Regions from separate parts of the Gordonia sp. NPDC003504 genome, predicted to be linked through region 3. Evidence: riboswitches for the same ligand, from Rfam matches in the RefSeq annotation. Region 3 holds a riboswitch; each other region holds the start of a gene.
What was found. A riboswitch is a leader RNA that binds a small molecule or an ion and turns the genes downstream of it on or off. The one in region 3 is predicted to bind S-adenosylmethionine.

Region 1 (7,714 bases), on a different contig from region 3:
TCGCCGCCGCCGGGGTACCCCACCTGGTGACCGCCGACATGGTGAAGCCGGGCGCCGCGGTCATCGACGTCGGAGTGAGCCGCACCGATGACGGACTCCGTGGAGACGTGGCACCCGACGTGTGGGAGGTGGCTGGCCACGTCTCACCCAATCCGGGCGGTGTGGGCCCCCTGACCCGGGCGTTCCTCCTGGTCAACGTCGTCGAGCGGGCGGAGGCGCAACTCGCGGAGAAGCTGGGTCGATGACCGCCGACGCCACCGACCGGACCCGGCGGATTCACCGGGCGCGCATCGTCCGGGCGTGCATCGTGCAGATTCCGTATCTGCTGGTGATGCTCGGTGTGGTGGTGGCCGCGGGGTTGGTGCTCTTCGATCGCTGGCGGCGTGGTGCGTTCGTGTTCGGTTCCGCGCTCTTGCTGGGTGCACTTCTGCGCGCCCTGATTCCAACCACCAGGGTCGGATTGTTGCAGGTCAGGGGCCGGTTGTTCGACGTCGCCGCGATGGCGACGGTGGGTGGACTGATGCTGTGGCTGGCCACCTCGATCGACCCTTTGGGCACAGATTGATTACACTGGTGACCTCAGCGTGACATTCGGGGCCAAGAAGCGGCGCTCATCAGATCGAGGAATGACACGGTCGTTAGCGACACTAAGTAGGGATTGGCATCTCATCCATGTTGGAGACCAACAGCCAGGGCACTGACGGCGACGCGACGTCGCTGGGTGTCTCGGTGGGCGAGGGCATGATCCATTACGTCCTGATGACCCTTGACGACGCCGGCCGGACCGATGTCACCTCACGCGTCTTCGAGGTCGACCCCACCGACGGCCTCGACTCCGTCGGTCGCGTCAATGCCGGGATCGACCTCATGCTCGACGCGGCGCGGGCGGCCGATCGCCGTGTCGGACCGATCGGCGTCACCGCTCGGACCGCCACGCAGCGCCGCCGCCTGCGCTCGGGCGGGACGGGGACACGCCGACAGGTCTACCTGAGTTCCGACGAAGAGGCGGTGGCCGAATACCTCACCCGCACCGGCCAGATCGACCGCTTCACCGCCGTGGTGGTGGCCGATTGCGGTGACACCGGAATGTCGCTCTACACGGTGGATCCCGCTGCCGGGACGATTGCGTCGATCGAACGAACCGTGGTGATCAGTGGTCGTGCGCTGGATCGATCGCTCGCCGATCATGTTGCCGCGCAATCGGTCTCGGTCGGCCGGGAGGCGCAGACGCGACGTGGGCGGGAGTTGCTCGTCGGTGCTTGCCGGACCGCCAAGGAGGAGATCGGCGACGCGGTACCCGCATCCGGTGCGGGTGGTCTGCGTCTGACCCGGGCGGCGGTCGCCGAGGCGGCCGCGCCGATGGTGGCGGATGCGCGTGGAGTGTTCACGCGCTACGTCTCCGCGGTCGGTCGGCGCGGTCCGGCACCCGACGCGGTCGTCCTGGTGGGTGGCCTGGCGAATCTGCCGGTGATCCACGAACTCGCCGGCGACGTCGATCTGGAGGTGCTTGTACCGCCCTCCCCGGAGATCGTCGCCGCGACCGGCGCGGCGATGCTCGCCTCGTCGTCGTCGTCGACCGGCGGTCTCGGCTTCATCGGCGGGCATCGCGGGCCACGCTGGTCGCTGGCACCGGCGGCCCTGGTCGGTTGTCTGATCGCCGCCGTCGTGATGGCCGCCGTCGCGGTCGGCGCAACGCTGTCCACCGGGGATTCCCCGGCGCCGACGTCCACGGAGGGTGCCGAGGAGGTCGCGACCACCGACTACACCGGGTGGACCTCGACGACGCGTTCGACGACATCCGCCGAGATCAGCGCGGTGCTGCCGCCGACGATCGCACCACCGCCCGGCGGGTTTCAGTCACCGGGTTGGGCGACGACCGAACTGCCGCAGACCACGATCTCGGCAACGACGCTGACGCTGGTGCCGAACACACCGAGCACCACCACCGCGTCGCCGAATGTCACGTCGCCGAGCACCACGACCCCGACAACGCCACCGCCACTGCCGATTCCATCGCAATGGTTGCCGCCGGGACTGCTGCCGCTCATGCCGCCGCAGACGAGCACCCCGGCCCCGGACACGCCGGATCTGACACCCTATCCCGTCCCGGCGCCGCGGCAGCAGGCCGTGCCGTCCGCTGCGCCGACGACGACCACCACTCCGGCCGGCTGACTCGACTCGACGGCTGCGGCCGTGCCGATCGGCGACGATCAGCGGCGCGCGAGATCCACTGTGCGCTTGAGGAGATCGGCGATGGCGTCGAACTCGGTGAGAAAGCCGTCGTGGCCCTTGTCGGACCGGATCACCTGCAGACCGCCCACGCAGTTGCCCAGGCCGTCGGCGAGCTCCTGTTGTAACCGCAACGGGTACAGGCGATCCGAATCGATACCGGCGACGATGATCGGCACCTGACACGACCCCAGCGCCGCGGCGATGCCGCCTCGGCCGCGTCCGACGTCGTGATGGTTGAGAACCTCGCTCAGCACCACATAACTGCCCGGATCGAAACGTTCGATGAGCTTGTCCGCCTGGTGCTCGAGGTAGCTCGCGATCGCGTATCGCCCACCGCGCAAGGGGTTTTCACCATCCTGCGCAGAATCGCCGAACCGCTCGTCGAGTTCCAGTTCATGTCGATAGGTCAGATGCGCGATACGACGCGCGATCCCCATGCCGATCATCGGTGAACGGCCGGTGCCGTGATAGTTGCCGCCCTGCCAGTCCGGGTCGGCCGTGATCGCCGCGATCTGTGTTGTCTGCGTGCCGATCTGATCGGCGGTGGCGCGGGCACCGACCGCGAGCACCAGCGCGGTACGCACCTTGTCGGGGTAGGTGATGGCCCACTCGAGCGCACGGGCCCCACCCATCGAGCCGCCGAGAACCGCACCGATGCTGCGGATGTCGAGCGCCTCGAGGAGGGTGGCCTCGGCCCGCACCTGATCGAGCACGGTGATCTGCGGGAAGCGTGAACCCCATGGCCGCCCTTGGGGATCCGGCGAGGACGGACCGGTCGAACCGCGGCACCCGCCGAGCACGTTCGCCGAGATCACACACCATTCGTCGGTGTCGATCGCCGCACCCGGACCGATCAGGCCGTCCCACCATCCGGGGGAGGGCTGCTCGTCGGTCGCGGGTCCGGTGACATGGGAATCACCGGTCAGCGCATGCAGGGTGAGGACCACATTGTCGCGTTCGGGTGACAACGTCCCCCAGCGCTGGAACGCCAGGGTGACGTCGTCGAGCACCTCCCCGTTGTCCAGAGCCAACGACCCCACCCGCATGCGGACCATCTGCCCGTCGGGGACCTGCTCCCACTCGGGTTGATGCGCCGCGGAGGCCTGGGGGTCGATGCTCACCGACACGGGGTGTGTGCTCCTGTCTCGAGTCCGAATTACTGTGCGGCGGCGAAACCCTGGGCGAGGTCGGCCAGGATGTCGTCGATGCCCTCGATGCCGACGGCCAGGCGGACCAGACCGGGGGTCACACCCGCGGCCAGCTGCTCCTCGGGGGTGAGCTGACTGTGGGTGGTCGAGGCGGGATGGATGACCAGCGAACGCACATCACCGATGTTGGCGACGTGGCTGTGCAGCGTCAGGGCCTCCACGAAACGCTTGCCCGCGTCGACACCGCCGACGATCTCGAAGCCGATGATCGCGCCCTGGCCCTTGGGTGCCAGTTGCTGTCCGCGCGCGTACCACGGCGACGACGACAGGCCGGCGTAGGCGACCGAGGAGACCTGCGGATGGTCGTTGAGGAACTCGGCGACGCGCTGTGCGTTGGCGACGTGCCGTTCGATGCGCAGGCTCAGGGTTTCCAGGCCCTGGGCGAGCAGGAAGGCGTTGAACGGCGAGATCGCCGCACCGGTGTCACGCAGCAACTGCACGCGGGCCTTGAGGGCGTAGGCGGGCGCGCCGAGATCGGCGAACACCGCGCCGTGGTAGCTCGGGTCGGGGGTGGTGAAGCCGGGGAACAGGTCGACCCCGTCACGCTGCACCCGCCAGTCGAAGGTACCGCCGTCGATGATCACGCCGCCGATCGCGGTGCCGTGTCCACCGATGTACTTCGTCGCCGAGTGCACGACGATGTCGGCGCCGTGCGCCAGCGGGTTGAGCAGGTACGGGGTGGCGACGGTGTTGTCGACGATCAGCGGCACACCGTTGCGGTGCGCGACCTCGGAAATGCCTGCGATGTCCAGGATCTCGTTGTTCGGGTTCGAGATCGACTCGCCGTAGAAGGCCCGGGTGTTGGGCCGCACGGCGGCCTGCCACGACTCGAGGTCTTCCGGGTCCTCGACGAAGGAGACCTCGACGCCGAGCTTGGGCAGCGTGTAGTGGAAGAGGTTGAAGGTGCCGCCGTAGAGCCGCGGGCTCGACACCACGTGCCCGCCGTTCTCGACGATGTTGAGGATGGCGTAGGTCTCGGCGGCCTGCCCCGACGCGACGAGAAGTGCGGCGACACCGCCCTCGAGAGCGGCCAGGCGCTGCTCGACGACGTCCTGGGTCGGGTTCATGATGCGGGTGTAGATGTTGCCCGGCTCGGCCAGCCCGAACAGGTTGGCGGCGTGGGTGGTGTCGTTGAAGGTGTACGACGTGGTCTGGTAGATCGGCAGCGCGCGAGCGTTGGTGGTGGCGTCGGCGCTCTGACCCGCATGGATCTGTTTGGTCTCGAAGCTCCAGGTGTCCACAGGATTCACGGTGCCGTCGTTGGCTGCGTCAGACATGGAAATAGATCACTTTCTACGGTCGGCAGGGTTACTGGAACCCTGATGGGGTCCGACCTTCGGACCCGCGCTTGCCGGGGACGCACTGCGTCCCACAACCCGGTCATCACCCGGAGCACCCCACCGCGGTTGGAGGGTTGCCGATCAGCAAGCCGGGGCTTGTCGCTGATGCTCATGACCTGGCGACAAGGATATAGCACGGCCACGCCGGGCTGATAACCCTCCTGCTCACGATGGTTGGAACGGTGGCGGGCGCAGTGGCCATCGAAACGGCACCGCGCGGTGCGCTCGAGAGCGCGGTGGTGTCCTCCGGCCGGAGGAATTGTGGATCGTGAGGCCGGTTTTCGATATCCACTACTGGACATCGGCCTACGCTGCACGCTATGGCAGGGTTCGGGGACCGACGTCGCATTCGACTCGCAGCTCTCACGGTCGGCGTGGGCGCGGTGGCGGCATCGCTGGTGACGGCGACATTTCTGGGGCGTGGGGTGGCGCTCGCCGATGACAGTCCGTACACGTGCACCGGTCCCGGTGCGGTGTTTGTCGTCGGCGGGACGTGGAACCCCGACAGCTACCTGCTCGGCATCAACCAGCGGTACGGAGCCCAAGGTTACGAGATCGTTCAGGTGCCGTATTCGGCGACCATCTGGCCCCTCGGTTCGGTCGGCTACAACGCCAGCGAGGCCGAGGGTGCGGCGAACCTCGAGCGGGCGGTGGCCGATTACCAGCAGGCATGCGATGCGGATGGAACCAAGAAGGTCGCGATCGTCGGATACTCCCAGGGCGCGCGAATCGCCGGCGACGTCCTCACCGACATCGGACAGAACCGCCCGCTCGAGGACGGTACCGTCATCGATTCGAGCAGGGTCACCGGTGAGCTCTACTCCGATCCCCGGATGGTGGGAACCCTGTGGGGGCAGGGCATCGAATCGGCCCTCGTCGGGGTCATCCCCGGCCTGACCATGTCGGGTCCGCGTAGCGGCACCGATTACGGCGGCCTGCCGGTGACCACCTACTGCATCGAGGGCGATCCGATCTGCGACCTACCGGATGTGCTGCACGACCCGATCGGCGTCGTCGACGACTTCTTCGGGTACTGGGTCAAACACAATCAGTACCCGTATCACATGTATCAATACCCCGGCGACTACGTGATCTGGGATTTGGGGCCGGTCGACGGTGAGATGACGTGCACGCAGACCGGCACCCTCGAGAATGTGCAGACGTGCACCATCTCGTCGCCGTCATCGTCGGCCATCATCGTGCAGAACCTCGTCGACGCGCTGGGCCTCGACTGGTCGGTGCCCGATCTGCTGCCGTACCGGTTCCGGTTCCCGGACATCATCGGCATCACCCTGTCCGACTTCCAGGTCCCGATCCGCTGGGTGATGGACTGGCTGCCACCGCTGCCGGAGCTGGGTTACGGCGCCTACCTCCCGAATCTGTTCGACTTCCAGGACATCCTCAACGGTGTGCTGCAGTGGGATTCGGCACTGTTCAAGCAGGGTGTGGTGGCGCTCGCGGCGAGTGCGACGAGCATCGTGCTGCTGCCGGTGAACTTCGTCCGGTACTGGGCCGAGCGGATCGTCGAGGGCATCACCACGGTGCCGTGGGGCCCCGACTCGGCATCCCAGACGACGGCATCGCAGACGATTGCGGCGCTGTCCTCGTCGCCGGCGTCCGCGAGGTCGTACGGCGTCAGCACGCTGTCGGCGGGGGAGACGCAGGAAGAGGCCGAGGGCAGCGGCGACGCGCAGACCGATGGCACTCCGGGAAGCCTCGGCGGCGGAACGCAGGTACCGGAAACATCGACGTCGGATTCACCGGCGACGCCGGTGACCACCGTCGACACCACGCCGTCGGCCACGCCCGAGCCCACCGGCGGCGCCACGCCGTCGGTCACGCCCGAGCCCACCGGCAGTGCCACGCCGTCGGCCACGCCCGGGCCCACCGCTGACCCGACGCCGTCGGTCACTTCGTCGCCCACGCCCGAGACCACGGGCAGCGCCGTGCCCACCGCCGACGGTGCAGCCGTCGACGCCTCGAAGGAACCGGTCGGCGTCGGCTGACCCGACGACGCCCGCCTCGGGCGCTCGGCTCCGTGCGGCGCGCGCCGTTTGCCATGTGAACGACCTCACGCCGCCGAATGGGAATCCTCGGCGCCCGCGCGGTGGTTGGTGGACCTATGCCCGAGTCCGTCCACACGCCTGCCGACTCCGTCGTCGAGTCCTCCTCACCCTCGGAGACCTCGGCGAGCGCGCCGCCCTCGCCCGCCCGTCCGATCCGGTGGGCGATCCTGGCGATGGCTCTCGGCGGGTTCGGCATCGGGACGACCGAATTCGTCGCCATGGGCCTGCTGCCCAACATCGCCCATGCGATGTCGGTGAGTGAACCCAGCGCCGGCATCGTCATCTCCGCCTACGCCCTCGGTGTGGTGATCGGCGCACCGCTCATCGCCGCGCTGACCGCGCGGATGTCGCGACGCACCCTGCTGATCGCTCTGATGGTGGCCTTCACCATCGGCAATGCGGCGACGGTGGTGGCCCCGACGTTCGGTCTGCTCATCGCGGCGCGGTTCGTCGCGGGTCTTCCGCACGGCGCGTACTTCGGGGTGGCCGCACTGGTCGCCGCCCACCTGGCCGGACCGCGGAAGCGGGCCGCGGCGATCGGTCAGGTCATGCTCGGGCTGGCCGTGGCGAATGTCGCCGGGGTGCCGATGGCCGCGTGGCTCGGTGAGCACTTCGGCTGGCGTAGCGCGTTCGTGGTCGTCGTGGTGGTCGGCGTGGCGACGATCGGTGCGCTGGCGATGAATCTGCCGTCGCTGCAGGACATGCGCGTCACCAATCCGATGACCGAGCTCGGCGCGCTGCGTCGACCGCAGGTGTGGTTCACCCTGTTCATCGGCGTCGTCGGATTCGGCGGGATGTTCGCCTTCTACACCTATCTGAACACCGCGTTGACATCGCTGGCCGGGCTCCCGGTGTCATTGGTGCCGAT
Region 2 (7,714 bases), on a different contig from region 3:
GTGGATGCCAAGGACCGTTTCACCCATGTGCGTCTGACGATGCACCCCGACGGCGGCATCGCCCGCTTCCGGGTGCACGGCCGAGGCGTGCCCAACCCGCACTTCTTCCGGTACGGCCACTTCGACCTGGCCGCGCTGGAGAACGGCGGCCTGATCACGGCCTGCTCCAACATGTTCTACAGCTCACCGAACAACCTGCTGATGCCCGGCCGGGCCCGCCACATGGGTGAGGGCTGGGAGACCTCCCGACGCCGCGACGACGGCAACGACTGGGTGCAGGTGCGCCTGGCCGGCCAGGGGCGGGTCAGTCTGATCGAGCTCGACACGAGCTACTTCCTGGGCAATGCACCAGGCGCCGCCACGGTCCGCGGCCGTGACGGCGACGACGGCGAGTGGTTCGAGGTCCTGCCCCGCACCGAGCTGCAGCCCGACACCCGGCATCGGTTCGTCATCGACCTGGACCGGCCGATGACCGAGGCACGGCTGGACATCTACCCCGACGGGGGCATGGCCCGGTTCAAGCTGTACGGACTGCTCACCGAGGAGTCCTACGCCGGGCTCATCGAGCAGTGGGAGCGCGGCGAGGCCTGAGGTCGAGTCTGTGCACTCCGGACCGGTGCGAGATCTGCGGATCAGGCGACGCGTCGGGCGGCACCGGTGAACGCCGGCAGCACGAGCTGACGGACCCGGTTCTCGGTCGCCGACCCGTCCAACGACACCAGGATCACCGCGTCGGCGACCTCGGCGGCGTAGATGTCGCGGATGAGGGTGACCAGCCCGCCGGGTGTGCCGATGTAGCGGACGGTACCGCCGTCGAGCTCGTCGGGGATACCCGCGACCGCCGCCCGTGCGGACGCGGCATTCGGGGCGATGGCCACCTCGACCTCCAGTGCCACACAGAAATTCGCGGTGTCCCGGGTGCCGGATCGCAGCACCGACCGCGCCCGCTGCGCGTCGCGAAGGGTCGGTCGACGCACCACGATCGGCACGTCGATGGCCGACACATCCCCGGCCAGTGCCACGCGCAGACCGGGGCGGCCGATGCTGATGCGGACGTCGGAGAGTTCGGCGGTCATGGCTGTGCCTTTCCGGGAGTAGTGCGGGTGAGTTCGGAGAGTGCGGTGACGAGCCGGTCGACGTCGGCGGAATCGGTACCGAGACCGAAGCTCGCGCGGACCGCGCCGTCGGTGTGTCCGAGTCGGGCCAGCAGCGGATGCGCGCAGAACTTGCCGTCGCGCACGCCGATTCCGTGATGATCGCTGAGGTACTCGGCGACGGCGCGCGGCGTGTGTCCGTCGACGGAGAAGCCGGCGATGCCGACGCGATCGAGGTCGTCGGAGAAGATCCGCAGCGGCGTCACGTCGGCGACGCCGGCCAGTCCGACGTCCAGACGGGCGCGCAGTTCCGCCTCATGCAGGCCGATCAGTTCGAATCCGAGATCGACGATGGCATCGCAGGCGGCGGCAATGGCGATCGCGCCCAACACATTCGGTGAGCCGGCCTCATGCCGCGCGGCACCCGAGTGCCAGGCGGTCGAGGCGCAGTTCTCGTCGGGTCCGTCGACGAGGCTCACCTGCGCCGACGCCCCGCCGCCGGCAAGGTACGGGTCGGCGGCGTCGAGCCAGTCGCTGCGACCGATGAGGACTCCGGATCCAAAGGGTGCGTAGAGCTTGTGGCCGGAAAAGACGAGGTAATCGATGCCGTGACTGACGATCGACACCGGTCGGTGTGCCACCAGTTGCGCGGCGTCGACGAGGATGCGGGCACCGTGGCGGTGGGCGATCGAGGCCAGCCGCGAGATGGGCAGCACCTCGCCGGTGACGTTGGATGCCGCGGTGACGGCGAGCAGGGCGGCCGGCGCCGCGGCGAGTTCGGCGTCGAGCGCGGCCAGGGTGTCCTCGAGGGTGTCGCACGCCGAGACGATGCGCGCGGTCCCGTTGTCACGGGACACCCACGGCAGCAGGTTCGCGTGGTGCTCGATGTCGAGAACGACGACGTCACCGGGGGTGCAGTGGGCGGCCAGGTTGATCGCGTCGGTGGTGTTGCGGGTGAAGACGACGGTGTCGTCGGTGCGGCCACGCACGAAACGTCGGACGGTGTCCCGGCACTGCTCGTAGCGGCGGGTGGTGACCTGCGACAGGTGGCCGGCGCCGCGGTGGACGCTGGCGTACTGACTCACCGACGCCGCGACGGCGTCGGCGACGGCGGTGAGGGCGGGCGCGCTGGCCGCGTAGTCGAAGTTGGCGTAGCGGATCTGATCACCGCTGGTCAGCGGGACGAGTTCGGCGGCACCGACGACCGAGGTCAGCGGTCCGATGGTCGACAGGTCGGCGGCATCGGACTGCACCGCGCAGTCGTTGCGGCAATCAGTGGTGGTGGCGACAGCAGTCATCGCAAAGGCTCCTTGGAATCCACGCTTGCCGTGCCCGGTCGGTACACGGCCAGGTCGTCACCCGGAGCACCCCACCGCGGAGGAGGGTTGCCGGCCAGCTAGCCGGGGCTTGTCGCTGGCACTCATGACCTGCACCAAGGGTGGCCTACGGCGCGCAAGGGTGTCAATTTTCACTCAGCGTGAGCGAAAGGCCGCGGCCCGTCGTCGCCTAAGTTGGTTGGGTGCCCGTCTCCGATACCCACGCCGCGTCACCGTTCGTCCTGTCGCGGCCGCACGGGACGGTGCGAGCGCGCGGCGTGCGGACGCGATTCGCCGACGCCGACGACGCCGCGACCCGGCTGCGCAGCGGCGCCGTCGATGCGGTCGTCGGGGCGGTGGCCTTCGATCCCTCGGCCCCGTCGGCGCTGTTCGAGCCGGTGACGCTGTCCCATGAACCGACTCCGCTCGCCGGGAGCCGACCACCGCGCCGGACGCTGATTTCGTCGGAGCAGATTCCCGATTCGGCCACCCATCGTGATCGGGTGCGTGCCGCGTTGTCGGCGATCGCCTCCGGCGCATTGGCGAAGGTCGTCCTCGCCAGAATGATTCGGGCTCAACTGGATTCGCCGGTCACGGTCGACGGGCTGCTGGCCGCACTCGCCGGCGGCAACAGCGAACACAACGCCTTTGCCGTCGACACCGGCACCTCGTGGCTGCTCGGCGCGAGCCCGGAACTGTTGCTGCGCAAGGACGGTCGCGAGGTGACGTGCCGGCCATACGCCGGTTCGGCGCCGCGCTCGGCCGATCCGGAGGCCGACCGGGAGTCCCGCGAGAAGCTCGCGGCGTCGGAGAAAGATCACCGCGAGCACGCGTTCGTCGTCGAGCACCTCCGGGATCGCCTGGCACCGTTGTGCCGCGAACTCGCGATCCCCGATGAGCCGCAGTTGTTGTCGACCGGCGAGATGTGGCATCTGGCGACCCCGATCCGGGCGATACTCGACGACGACGCCGTCGGCGCCCTGGATCTTGCGATCGCGCTGAGTCCGACACCGGCGGTCGGCGGCACACCGAGCGAGGTGGCCACGGAATTCATTCGCGCACACGAGGAACCGCGCGGGTTGTACGCCGGTGCGGTCGGGTGGGCCGACGCGGCCGGCAACGGCGAATGGATGGTGACCATCCGGTGCCTGGAACTCGAGCCCGACCTCCGTTCCTTCCGCAGCTGGGCGGGTGGCGGCATCGTCGCCGACTCCGACCCCGATGCCGAACTCGCCGAGACCACCGCGAAACTCCTAACGGTATTGCGGGCGTTGGGTATCGAGGACTGACTCGCCGCGTCGAGTGGGCGCCCTTTCCCGTCGAGTGGGCGCACTTTCCCGTCGAGTGGGTGCCCTTTCCCGTCGAGTGGGTGCCCTTTCCCGCCTTGCATCGCGAGTTCTCGGGACACCCCGACGCGGCAGGTGAACTCCCGATTGTCGAGGGCGCGCACCGAGTCGGCATCGATGACGCCGTACCCGTCGAGATAGCCGGGTTCGTCATCCTCAGCGTCGAGGGTGGATTGGTCGGCGACCACGAAGATCGATGCGCGGGCGGCGGCACAGGTAGCGGCGGTGGGGCGCGGTGTTCGGGACCAGTACACAAACAGCTTGCTGCGGATCGGGCTGGGCGGACCCCGACTGGGCGGAGGCCAACTCTGTGCCGGCGACCACAGGTGCGTCGACTGGGATCGCAGGATCTGCTGGATCCTCGCCCATGCCATCGTCAGTGCGAGCACCGCCAGGAACCACGTCGGAATCGCGTTGCTCCTCACACACCGGAGACCGACCGCCAATCGGTCCTGCCCCTGGGTCAACGCGATCAACGCATCGGCACGACGCTGCGCCATCGACCGCCGATCCGCTGACTGCGGCGAAGCCCTGGCTCGACGCCCGCCGGATACACCCGGAAGAGCACAGACGAGTTCATCTGAACCAGAACCACTTTCACGCACCTCGGCCCCACCCGGAACTCCCGGGTGGGGCCGTTGCATATCGACCGAGGCCAGCCGATCAGATCCACATCCACAGCCACTGACGGCTGCGCGGGTCGTAGCGACGCACGCGGCGACGACGCTGGACGCGGACGGGATTGTTGTTGCGGCGAGGTGCGGGCATGATGAACTCCTGTGTTCATAGACGTGAGATCCGCTGTGTGCGTTTCTCTCTGACGTCTTCCACGATGCCGGTCCACCCTTGCGGTGCCGTGCACACGACCTGCCAGATTGCTGCGCGACCGCAAACCGCGGCCACACATCGGTCAGCCCAGTGCCTGATCCAGGTCGCCGAGGAGGTCGTCAATGCCCTCGAGGCCCACCGACAGCCGAACCACCGAGTCACCCAACCCGATCGCCGCCCGACCCTCGGGTCCCATCGCCCGATGGGTGGTGGTCGCGGGGTGGGTGATCAGTGACTTGGAGTCGCCCAGGTTGTTCGAGATGTCGATGACGCGGAGTGCGTTGAGCACGTCGAAGGCGCGTTTCTTGCCCTTGACACCGCCCATTTCGGCCAACTCGAAGGTGACGACGGTGCCGCCACCGGACATCTGCTCCTTGGCGAGCTCGTACTGCGGATGTGATTGCAGGAACGGGTATTTGACCCACCCCACCCGCGGATCGTCCTCCAGGAACTGCGCGATTCGCAGTGCCGAGGCGACCGACGCGTCGACGCGCAGGCGTAGGGTCTCCAGACCCTTCACCAGCGTCCACGCGTTGAACGGGCTCAACGCAGGACCGGTGTGACGCATCAGCGTCTGCACCGGGCCGTCGATGTACTCCTTGGTGCCGAGCACCGCACCACCCATCACGCGGCCCTGCCCGTCGATATGCTTGGTGCCCGAGTAGACGATGACGTCGGCCCCGAGTTCGAGACCACGCTGCAGCAACGGGGTGGCGAACACGTTGTCCAACACCACCTTTGCACCCGCGGCATGCGCCAGCTCGGACACCCGCGCCACGTCGACGAGGGTCTGCATCGGATTCGACGGGGTTTCGAAGAACACTGCGTCGGCCGGCGTGGACAACGCCTTCTCCCACTGGGAGAGATCCTCACCGTCGACGAATTCCGTTGTCACACCCCAGCGCGGCAGGATCTCGTTGGCCACCACGAAGCACGAACCGAACAGGCTGCGTGCCGCTACCAGCCGGTCCCCGGCCTTCAGCAGCGCACCGAGAGAGACGAAGACGGCGGCCATTCCACTCGCGGTGGCGAAACACGCCTCGGCGCCCTCGAGTAGCCGCAGCCGCTCCTGAAACATCTCGACGGTCGGATTTCCGTAGCGGGAGTAGACGAATCGTTCGTCCTCACCGGTGAAGGCACGCTCGGCGGCCTCGGCGGAGTCGTAGACGTACCCGCTCGTCAGGTACAGGGCCTCCGACGTCTCGAAGAAACCGGATCGATCCAGTCCGCCGCGGACCGAGATGGTCTCCGGCGAAACACCAGGTGGCAGTTCGCGACTCACGACTGCCTCCACTCTGCACGGTCGGCCGGCTCGCTCGTTTCGCTCACGACTGTCTCCACGGAAGATCCTGGGCCCGCCAACCGGTGGAACCACGATGATCGAATTCGTCGAGCGCACCCTCGAATCCGTCGAGCACGTTGTAGGCGAGGGAGACCCCGTCGGCGGTGGCCGCCTCGGCCGCACCGATCGACCGGTGACCCGAACGGCAAATGAAGATGACCTCGTCGTCATCGGCGATGCCCGCGTCACGCAGTTCGGCGACGAACGCCTCGTTGGGGGTCCCGGCGGGGAAGGTGGTCCACTCGACGAAAATGGTCTGCTTCTCCAGGACCTCCAGGTCGGGCACACCCACGAACGACCACTCGGCGCGCGTGCGACAGTCCACCAACTTCGCCTTGGGATTGTTCTCGAGCTTCTCCCAGGCCTGCTGCGGGGTCAGATCTCCGGCATAAGTCATGCCTTGCACACCTTCCAGTTCCCGTTCTCCCGAAGCACCACGACGTTCGTCGTCTGCTTCTCGTCGGATTTCTTGTCGAATTGCCAATGTACTGTCGCCGTCGCGCGGTCACCGGAGACGCTGACATCGCTGATCTCCGGAATCACGATCCGTCCGTTGGCCTCCAGTGACTTCTGGTTCTCGGCGGTGAACTCCGCCTCGGACGGAAAGTCACTCGCATTCAGATCGGCGGCGCAGGTGTGATCGCGGAACTCCGCGTAGTCGAGGTTGTTACGCGCGGTGTAGAAATCGTTGATGCCGTACTGGACCTGCGCCGGTTCACTGGCCCGTTCCTCGGCCGGTCGGATCAGATACGACAGCGAGATCCCCAGCACCGCCACACCCACGACGATCAACGCCAACAGAAACGGCCAGGCCTTGCGCCACGACGGCACCCCGGCACCCGGGTCGTCGGCACCGAGATCGTCACCGACGGTCTCCGGTGCGGACTTACGAGGTGCGCGTTTGGCCATGGTGGCGAGTGTATCGCCGCAGTTCTCGCCGGTTTCGAGGGCCTTGTCGCCGGATGCGCTCGATCACACGTCGCCGCCGCGAGTGAGGTCACCCTAACCCGAGATTTTGGGTACGGCCCACCAACGCCTACCGTAGAGGGGATAAGCGTCGACGCATCGCTGACCTCCCGCGCGCGTCGAAGACAGACGAGAACGAGGTAGACGACACCTTATGACCGATCAGAGCCGCCCGCTGCGCGTTGCCATCATCGGGGCCGGTCCCGCCGGGATCTACGCCGCCGATGCGCTGATGAAGTCCGACACCGCCAAGGATCGCGGTGTCAGCATCGACCTCTATGAGCGGATGCCCGCGCCGTTCGGCCTGATTCGCTACGGCGTCGCACCCGATCATCCCCGCATCAAGGGCATCATCACCGCCCTGCACAAGGTACTCGACAAGCCGCAGGTCCGCCTGCTCGGCAACATCGACTACGGCACCGACATCACCCTCGACGAACTGAAGTCGCTGTACGACGCGGTGATCTTCTCCACCGGCGCCACCGACGACCGCGGACTGCAGATCCCCGGCGTCGACCTCGATCGTTCCTACGGCGCCGCGCAGTTCGTCGCCTGGTATGACGGCCACCCCGACTTCCCCCGCGAATGGCCGCTGGACCAGGAGAAGGTCGCCGTCATCGGCGTCGGCAACGTCGCACTCGACGTCGCGCGCGTGCTCGCCAAGACCGGCGACGAACTGCTCCCGACCGAGATCCCGGACAACGTCTACCAGGGACTCAAGGCCAACAAGGCCGTCGAGGTGCATGTCTTCGGACGACGCGGACCGGCGCAGGCCAAGTTCACCCCACTCGAGCTCAAGGAACTCGACCACTCGCCGAACAT
Region 3 (7,714 bases):
GATGATCGAGGATGCGTCGTTGCACCGTGACATCGAGCGCGCTGGTCGGCTCGTCGGCGATGATCAACTCCGGTTCGCAGGCCGCGGCGATGGCGATCAGCACGCGTTGCCGTTGTCCGCCGGAGAGCTGGTGCGGGAGTTGACCGTAGCGTAGGTCGGCATCGTGGAGGCCGGCCTCCACGAGATGCTCGATGGCGTGCGCACGGGCGGTCCTGCGTGCAGCACTACAATGAATCCGCAACACCTCGGCGACTTGATCACCCACCGGATGTACGGGATTGAGCGCGGTGCCGGGGTCCTGGGGAACGAAACCGATACGTGCCCCGCGGATCCGGTTGAGGGCCCGCACCGACAGGCCGTCGATCCGATCGCCGGTCAACTCTACGCGTCCCGACGCGGATGCGTTGCGCGGCAGCAACCCGATGATGGCGTGGGCCAGCGTCGATTTGCCGGACCCGGATTCCCCCACCACCGCCACGGTCTCGCCCGGTTCGATCCTCAGGTCGACCCCGGCGACGGCGTCGGTCTCGGAATGGTCGACCCGATAGCGCACCCGCAGATCCGACACTGTCAGTAGCGTGCTCATCGCTGTTCTCCCTCGGCGATGCGGTGGCCGATGGTGTGCGCGGCGAGCACGACCGCGACAATCGCCAACCCCGGCAGGGTGGTCATCCACCACGCGGTGGCCAGATAGTTGCGGCCTTCGGAGATCAACGAACCCCACTCCGGAGCCGGTGGGGTGGCTCCGAACCCGAGGAACGACAGGGAGGAGATCAGCAGGATCGCCATGCCGAATTCGGCTGCGGCCAGCGCGAGTACGGGAGCATACGAGTTGCGCAGCACGTGACGGCCGAGGATCACCGGTCGCGGCACCCCGAACGCCCGGGCGGCCTCCACGTACGGTGCATGACGCACCCGTAACACCTCGGCCCGCATGACGCGCGCGAATCCCGCGATGAGCACCACCGCGACGGCGATGGCGACCTTGGTGGTGCCGAATCCGAGTGCAGCGATGATCGCGAGTGCCAACAGCAGTTGCGGAATCGCGAGCATCACGTCGATGGCGCGCATGATCACACCGTCGGTGAGATCACCGGCGGTGCCGGCGATCAACCCGAGCAGGGCACCGATCGCCAGTGCGATCGCGACGGCGGAGACCGTGGCGGTCAGCGATAACGCCGCGCCGTGGACGAATCGCGTGTAAACATCCCGACCAAGATTGTCGGTGCCGAACCAGTGCTCGGCACTCGGCGCCCGGAGCTTGTCGGCGGGCACCGCGAGGAGTGGATCGCCATCGGCGAACACCGATGGTACGACCGCGAATCCGAGTGCCAGCGCGATCACGGCCACGCTCAGGACCGTGGTGGCGTTGCGGCGCAACCACACCCCGATCGCGTCGGGGCGCGCACGCCAGACCGGCCACGACCACGACGACGCGGACGACACCGAGGACGGGGCACTGGACTGCTCAGACATTGACCACCTCACGTGGGCTGCGATCGTCGACGGACGCGGTGGTCGGTGTCGGGGCGGACCGCCTCACCACTCGAGGATCGATGAACGGATAGGCGATGTCCACCAGCAGGTTCACGGTGACGAAGACCGCGGCGGAGAACGTCACCAGGGCAAGGACCAGCGGGATATCCTGCGCCAGAACGGCACTCTGAGCGAGCTTGCCGACGCCGGGCCGGGAGAAGACGGTCTCCACGACCACCGCACCGCCGAGGAGGTTGCCCACCACGACACCGGCCACGGTCAACGCGGGCAAGGAGGCGATCCGCAGGATGTGGTGGGTGATGACCCGAATCCGACTCGCCCCCTTGGCGGTCGCCGTCTGCACGAATGGCTCGGCATCCGTGGCGCTCATGCTCGTGGCCAGAACCTGACCGATGACTCCGGCATACGGGATCGCCAGGGTGATCACGGGCAGGACCAGTGAACCGGACCGGGTGTCACCGAACGCCGGCAACCAGGCGAGCCGAAAAGCGAAGATCTGCAGCAGGATCAGACCGACCCAGAACGTGGGCAGGGCCACGACCAGCGGTGGGACCGACAGCAGTGCGCGCCGCAGCCCTGACCACGAGGTGTAGGTGGCGGTGACGGCCAATCCCACGCCGAGACACACGGCGAGCAGCACCGAGGTGAGTGTCAGGGCGACGGTGCTCGGCAGTGCGTCGGCGATGACCGCGGTGACCGGCCGGCCCTGAGAGATCGACACACCGAAGTCACCGTGGACCGCGCCGGTCAACGCCGACCAATACTGCTGCCCCACCGACTGATTTAGGCCGTAGCGGGCCCTGAGGGCCTCGACCGCCGCCGGATCCACCGGTGTCGACGCATCGCCCGAGGTGGCGATGGCCACCGGATCGGACGGCAGCAGAATCAGGATGACGAACGCCACGGTGAATGCCGCCCACAGCACCCCGAGGGCGGAGAGCAACCGGATTCCGAGATAACGCAGCATCGTCGCGTTCACCGCCCGGACAACCACGTGTCGTGGAACTGCAACCGCGACGAGGCGTCGAACGTCACCTGATGGGTGGTGGCCGCGGCACCGATGGCCTGCGACAACTCGATGGTCGGGACGAACAATCCGTTGTCGAGGATCTGTTGTTGTGCGGTCGCGAGGTGGACATTGCGTTGCGCGGTGTCGGTGGTGGACTGTTCCCCGGCCAGGGCCACATCGAGAGCGGGAATCGGTCCGCGCCGGTTCAGGTTTCGTCCGGTGAGCCCGAACTGGGTGCGCAGGATGTCGCCGTCGGCACGGGTCACATTGTAGTAGACCGCGTCGTAGTCACCGGAGTTCTGCCGGACCGTGGCCGTGGCCGCCGGCACGACGTCGAGTTTCAGTTCGACGCCCACATTCTTCAGTTGCTGCTGGACGAGTTCGAGGATGGCCTGGTTGCCGGCGAACACCGGACTGTAGAGCACCGAGAAGCTCAGGCGTTGTCCGTCCTTGGTCCGGATTCCATCGGCGCCGGCCCTCCAGCCGGCGTCCTCGAGAATCTTCTTCGCCGTGTCCGGCTGAAAGCGCAACTCGGCCGAGGAGTCCGAGTATCCGGGGGTGTTGGACGCCAGGACTCCGGTGGCGGGATGGAAATCGTCGTCAAGGACGGTGGTCACCAGCTCCTGCCGGTTGATCGCCGGCAGCAGTGCGCGCCGCACCGCGGCGTCGGCGAGGACACCACGGGAGACATTGGGCTGCAACCCGAACGGCACACCCGGGTTCACCGCGGTGAGGACCTGTCCACCGGCCGCGGTGATCTGCGGCTTGTCGTTGGGCAGGGCATCACTGATCGCGTCGAGCTGCCCGGAGGCGAGCGAACCGGTGCGCACCCCGGACTCCCCGATCACCGTGAAGTCGATGCCGTCCAGGTAGGCGTCACCGGCGTGACCGAAGACCGACGATCCCCAGCCGTATCCGGCGCGTTTGCGCAGTGACGCCGACTTGCCCTGCGCCCAGCCCGAATACACGAACGGTCCCGATCCGATGTTGGTGCCCTGGCAGCGCTCCTCCGGCGTCGCGGCGACGGTGGCCTCGGCCTGAATCCCCAACTGTGGAGTCGAGGTGGCCTGCAGGAACTGCGCATTCGGGGCACCGAACGCCACCCGCGCGGTCAGCGGATCGACGACGGTGGTGCCGGTGTAGCCGCCGAGGTAGGTCGCCGCCAACGGCGCCTTGGCCGCACCGAGCGGTCCGACGATGGCGTCGAAGTTCTTCTTGACGGATTCGGCGGTGAGCGGGGTGCCGTCGCTGAAGGTGACACCGGGCTTGAGGTGGAATGTGAAGGTCCGCGCATCCGGGCTCACCTCCCAACTCTGCGCGAGCCACGGCTCGAGTCGGCCGCTTTCCGGGTCCTGGTCGGTGAGGGAATCGACGATCTGCCGGGTCACATAGATCGTCTGGTTGGTGCCGCTCTGGGCCGGGTCCGAGCAGGTGGGGGCGTCGGAGAGCCCGTAGCGCAGGGTGCCTCCCGGCACCGGCGGTTCGGCGTCATCCGAACCCGAGGAACCCGAACCGCAGGCGGTGAGCACACCGGCCACGGCCACCACGGCGAGTGCGGAGACGGCCGATTTCGCGGTGACAGCAATGCGATTCATCAGATCAGCCCCCATGCCTTGGCGAGCAGCTCATGCGACCTCAGCCGGTCGGCATGGTCATGGGTGACCGAGGTGATGACGAGTTCGTCGGCGTCGGTGAGCCGCCCGAGTGCGGCAAGCCGCTGCACGACGGTGTCGGGTGATCCGACGAACTGGGTCTCGAGCCGATCGGCGACCAGTGCCAGCTGGTCGGCGGGCAGCGGCTGCGCCGTCGCCGGGTCGGGGTACTCGATGGCGCCGTGGCCGGTGCGGATGCTGTGCACCCACCGCCCGTAGCCGTTGGCCAGATGCTGCGCGGTCTCATCGTCGTCGGCCACCACCACGTCGGCGGACACCACCACGTAGGGTTCGGCCAGCACCGACGACGGGCGGAACGCCTCCCGATAGGCCGCGACCGCCTCGAGGGTGGTGCCGGGGCTGACGTGGTAGTTGGCTGCGAACGGGAGTCCGCGGGCGCCGGCGACGTGAGCGCTCTGCCCCTTGCTGCTGCCGAAGATCCACACCTGCACGTCGGCCCCCTCGCCGGGAACCGCATGTAGCTCCTGACCCGACGGACTGGTGTAGGTGCCGTCGAGGAGCGACAGGATGTCGTCGACCTGCTCGTCGAAGTCCGGTGGCTGCGCACCCGGCTGCGTCAACACCTCGAAGCTGCGTGCGAGAGGCGAATGTGCCAGTAGCGCAGTCACATCGAGGGGTTCGGGGATCACCACCCCGTCGACGAGCCGACTCGGGGTCGGTGCGGAAATCGCGACCGGACCCGCGGGTGTTGCCGCCGCCTCGGCGCGTCGCTGTCCGGATCGGCCGAGCCCCAGGTCGATTCGGCCCGGATGGAACACGTCGAGCATCCCGAAGGACTCGGCCACCGATACCGCCGTCGTCTGCCCGACCTGCACCGCCGCCGATCCGACGCGGATCGATCGGGTCGCGGAGGCGATCTGACCGATGAGCAGCGCCGGCACCGAACTCGCGACGGCGGCGAAATGGTGTTCGGCCACCCAGTAGCGGCGATACCCCCACTGCTCGGCGTGCTGCGCGAGATCGATCGTATTGTGCAGCGCAGCAGCAGGATCGGAACCCTCGCTGATAGGTGCGAGGTCGAGCACCGACAGCGGGGCATGGTCACGAAACGTCACGGGGTGTCTCCCATCGATCCCGGCGTTAGCACCCTGGGGCGGGTTGCTGCGACGTCGACGAGCCGGGTCTCTCGGTCGCTCCAGATGGTCGATTCACCGTAGGCCCGTGATGCTGAGACAGGCAAAGAGAATGTCGGGACGGACGCCGTCCACGCCCGAATGCGGCGACGATTTTCTCGCGCCGAAGAATTTAAGTCGGCCTCGCCACCGGTTGCTCGATGGGCTATCGTCGGTTGTGCGACTGGCGCAGCCGGAGTCCACCGGCAAGGAGCACCGTTTCCCGACATCGTCCGCCTGGGTGTCGATTCCACACCAGAAGGAAACGTGCCATGACCCAGCGCGTACCGGTTCCCGGCGGCAGGACCCGCCGGCACCATGTCGTCATCGTCGGATCGGGGTTCGGCGGGCTGGCTGCCGCTCGTCGACTCGAGCATGCCGACGTCGACGTCACCCTGATCGCACGCACGACTCATCATCTGTTCCAGCCGTTGCTGTACCAGGTCGCCACCGGGGTGATCTCGCAGGGCCAGATCGCACCGCCGGTGCGGGTGATACTTCGCGACCAACGGAATGTGACGGTGGCACTGGGCGATGTCGAGGCCATCGACCTGGAGAATCGTGCGGTGACCTCACGCATGCTCGAACGTGTCACCACCACTCGGTATGACAGTCTGATCATCGCCGCCGGTGCGGGCCAATCCTATTTCGGCAACGATCATTTCGCGGAGTTCGCGCCGGGCCTCAAGACCGTCGACGATGCACTCGAGTTGCGCGGCCGCATCCTCGGGGCGTTCGAGCAGGCCGAACTGTCCACCGACCCGATCGAGCGTGATCGCCTGCTGACGTTCGTGGTGATCGGAGCCGGGGCCACCGGCGTCGAGATGGCCGGTCAGATCGCGGAGATGGCCGGCACGACGCTGCGCGGCGCCTTCCGGTCCATCGACTCGACGCAGGCACGGGTGATCCTGCTCGACGCCGCACCGGCGGTGTTGCCGCCGTTCGGTGAAAGATTGGGCTCCCGGGCCGAGAAGCGTTTGCGCGCACTGGGAGTCGATGTGCAACTCGGTGCGATGGTCGTGGACATGGACTACGACGGACTCGTGGTGCGCCATACCGACGGTTCGACGCGTCGCATCGAAAGTCAGTGCAAGGTCTGGTCGGCGGGGGTTGCGGCCAGTCCGCTCGGCCGACAGCTCGCCGAGCAGTGCGGGGTGGAACTCGACCGCGCGGGTCGGGTGCGGGTCGAACCCGACCTGACCATCCCCGGCCACGCCGAGGTGTTCGTGATCGGCGACATGATGGCCGTCGACGGAGTCCCCGGTCAGGCCCCGGCCGCCAATCAGTCCGGGCGGTACGCCGCCGACGCCGTCGCCGCCCGGATCAACGGCACCTATCGCGACCGAAAGCCGTTCGCCTACTGGGACAAAGGCTCGATGGCGACCGTCGCCCGGCACTGCGCGGTCGCCCGGGTACCCATCCCGGGCACCTCACGGGCCGTCGAGTTCTCCGGCTTCTTCGCCTGGCTGGGGTGGCTGTTCCTGCACTTGCTGTACCTGGTGGGGTTCCGCAACCGGTTCATCACGTTCATCGACTGGACCCTGGCCTTCACCTCCCGCAACCGTCATCAGTTGGCGGTCACCGAGCAACAGGTGTTCGCGCGGGCGGCGATCGATCGGCTGTCACACGACCTCGCGGCCTGATCTCTCAGGTGATGGCGCCCATCGCGCGGTCCGCGGTGGGTGCCGAGAGGTAATCGAGGACCGGCAGCACCGTCCGCAGGGCGGCGGGAGCGATGCGTTCGGGCCGGTGGGTGATCGCCCGGACGATCCAACTCGCCGCCTCATCCACCGACAGTGCCGCCACATCGTCGTATTCGGCTGTGGGCGAGATCATCTCGGTCCGCACCAGTGGATAGTAGATATTGGTGGCACGCACGCCCGGATGGGGCCGTTCGGCGTTGAGGCTACGCCCGAAAATCGACAGCGCATTCTTCGACGCCGCGTAGGCGGAGAACCGCGGGAAGGTTCCGGCCATCAGTCCCCACGTGCAGACGTTGACGATCTGCCCGTGACCGCGCTCGACCATGCCGGGCAACAGTCCCAGGCTCAATTGGACGGCGGCGAAGTAGTTGATCGCCATGGTGCGCCGGTAGTCGTGGAGCCGGTCGGTGGAGTCGATGATGGACCGCCGGATCGACCGGCCGGCATTGTTCACGAGGACATCGATCTCCCGCCCGGACAGCTCACCGAGCAGCCGGTCGGTGTCGGCCTCGTCGGACAGGTCGGCCACCAGATAGTCGCAGCCGGTCTCGCCGGCCAGCGAGGCCAACTCCTCCTCGCGGCGCGCCACGGCGATCACCTGCGCCCCGCGCGCGGCGAGTTGCTGCGTGGCCACCCGGCCGATGCCGGCGGATGCGCCGGTCACCACCACCCGCAGGCCGGCGACGTCTCGTCCGCGACCGGTGAGGGTGTCCTCGATGA

Region 1: linked by a shared signal. The riboswitch ahead of ACWDPV_RS15355 (bifunctional o-acetylhomoserine/o-acetylserine sulfhydrylase) and the one ahead of ACWDPV_RS04210 (LLM class flavin-dependent oxidoreductase) in region 3 are both predicted to bind S-adenosylmethionine.
Region 2: linked by a shared signal. The riboswitch ahead of ACWDPV_RS02855 (aminotransferase class V-fold PLP-dependent enzyme) and the one ahead of ACWDPV_RS04210 (LLM class flavin-dependent oxidoreductase) in region 3 are both predicted to bind S-adenosylmethionine.

What each region holds. Positions count from the first base shown of each region.
Region 1 covers NZ_JBSFPC010000007.1:269,912-277,625, forward strand. Annotated here, with positions in the region: gene ACWDPV_RS15335 (bifunctional methylenetetrahydrofolate dehydrogenase/methenyltetrahydrofolate cyclohydrolase) at 1-245, shown strand, start outside; gene ACWDPV_RS15340 (DUF3017 domain-containing protein) at 242-565, shown strand; gene ACWDPV_RS15345 (molecular chaperone) at 673-2,172, shown strand; gene metX (homoserine O-acetyltransferase MetX) at 2,211-3,359, opposite strand; gene ACWDPV_RS15355 (bifunctional o-acetylhomoserine/o-acetylserine sulfhydrylase) at 3,389-4,717, opposite strand; SAM riboswitch class IV at 4,780-4,897, opposite strand; gene ACWDPV_RS15360 (cutinase family protein) at 5,101-6,786, shown strand; gene ACWDPV_RS15365 (MFS transporter) at 6,903-7,714, shown strand, end outside.
Region 2 covers NZ_JBSFPC010000001.1:646,543-654,256, forward strand. Annotated here, with positions in the region: gene alc (allantoicase) at 1-591, shown strand, start outside; gene ACWDPV_RS02850 (hypothetical protein) at 633-1,076, opposite strand; gene ACWDPV_RS02855 (aminotransferase class V-fold PLP-dependent enzyme) at 1,073-2,392, opposite strand; SAM riboswitch class IV at 2,409-2,522, opposite strand; gene ACWDPV_RS02860 (isochorismate synthase) at 2,614-3,699, shown strand; gene ACWDPV_RS02865 (O-succinylhomoserine sulfhydrylase) at 4,667-5,866, opposite strand; gene ACWDPV_RS02870 (rhodanese-like domain-containing protein) at 5,910-6,323, opposite strand; gene ACWDPV_RS02875 (Rv0361 family membrane protein) at 6,320-6,835, opposite strand; gene ACWDPV_RS02880 (FAD-dependent oxidoreductase) at 7,047-7,714, shown strand, end outside.
Region 3 covers NZ_JBSFPC010000002.1:8,492-16,205, forward strand. Annotated here, with positions in the region: gene ACWDPV_RS04190 (dipeptide ABC transporter ATP-binding protein) at 1-586, opposite strand, end outside; gene ACWDPV_RS04195 (ABC transporter permease) at 583-1,476, opposite strand; gene ACWDPV_RS04200 (ABC transporter permease) at 1,469-2,464, opposite strand; gene ACWDPV_RS04205 (ABC transporter substrate-binding protein) at 2,473-4,101, opposite strand; gene ACWDPV_RS04210 (LLM class flavin-dependent oxidoreductase) at 4,101-5,234, opposite strand; SAM riboswitch class I at 5,242-5,325, opposite strand; ZMP/ZTP riboswitch at 5,462-5,541, shown strand; gene ACWDPV_RS04215 (NAD(P)/FAD-dependent oxidoreductase) at 5,564-6,934, shown strand; gene ACWDPV_RS04220 (SDR family NAD(P)-dependent oxidoreductase) at 6,939-7,714, opposite strand, start outside.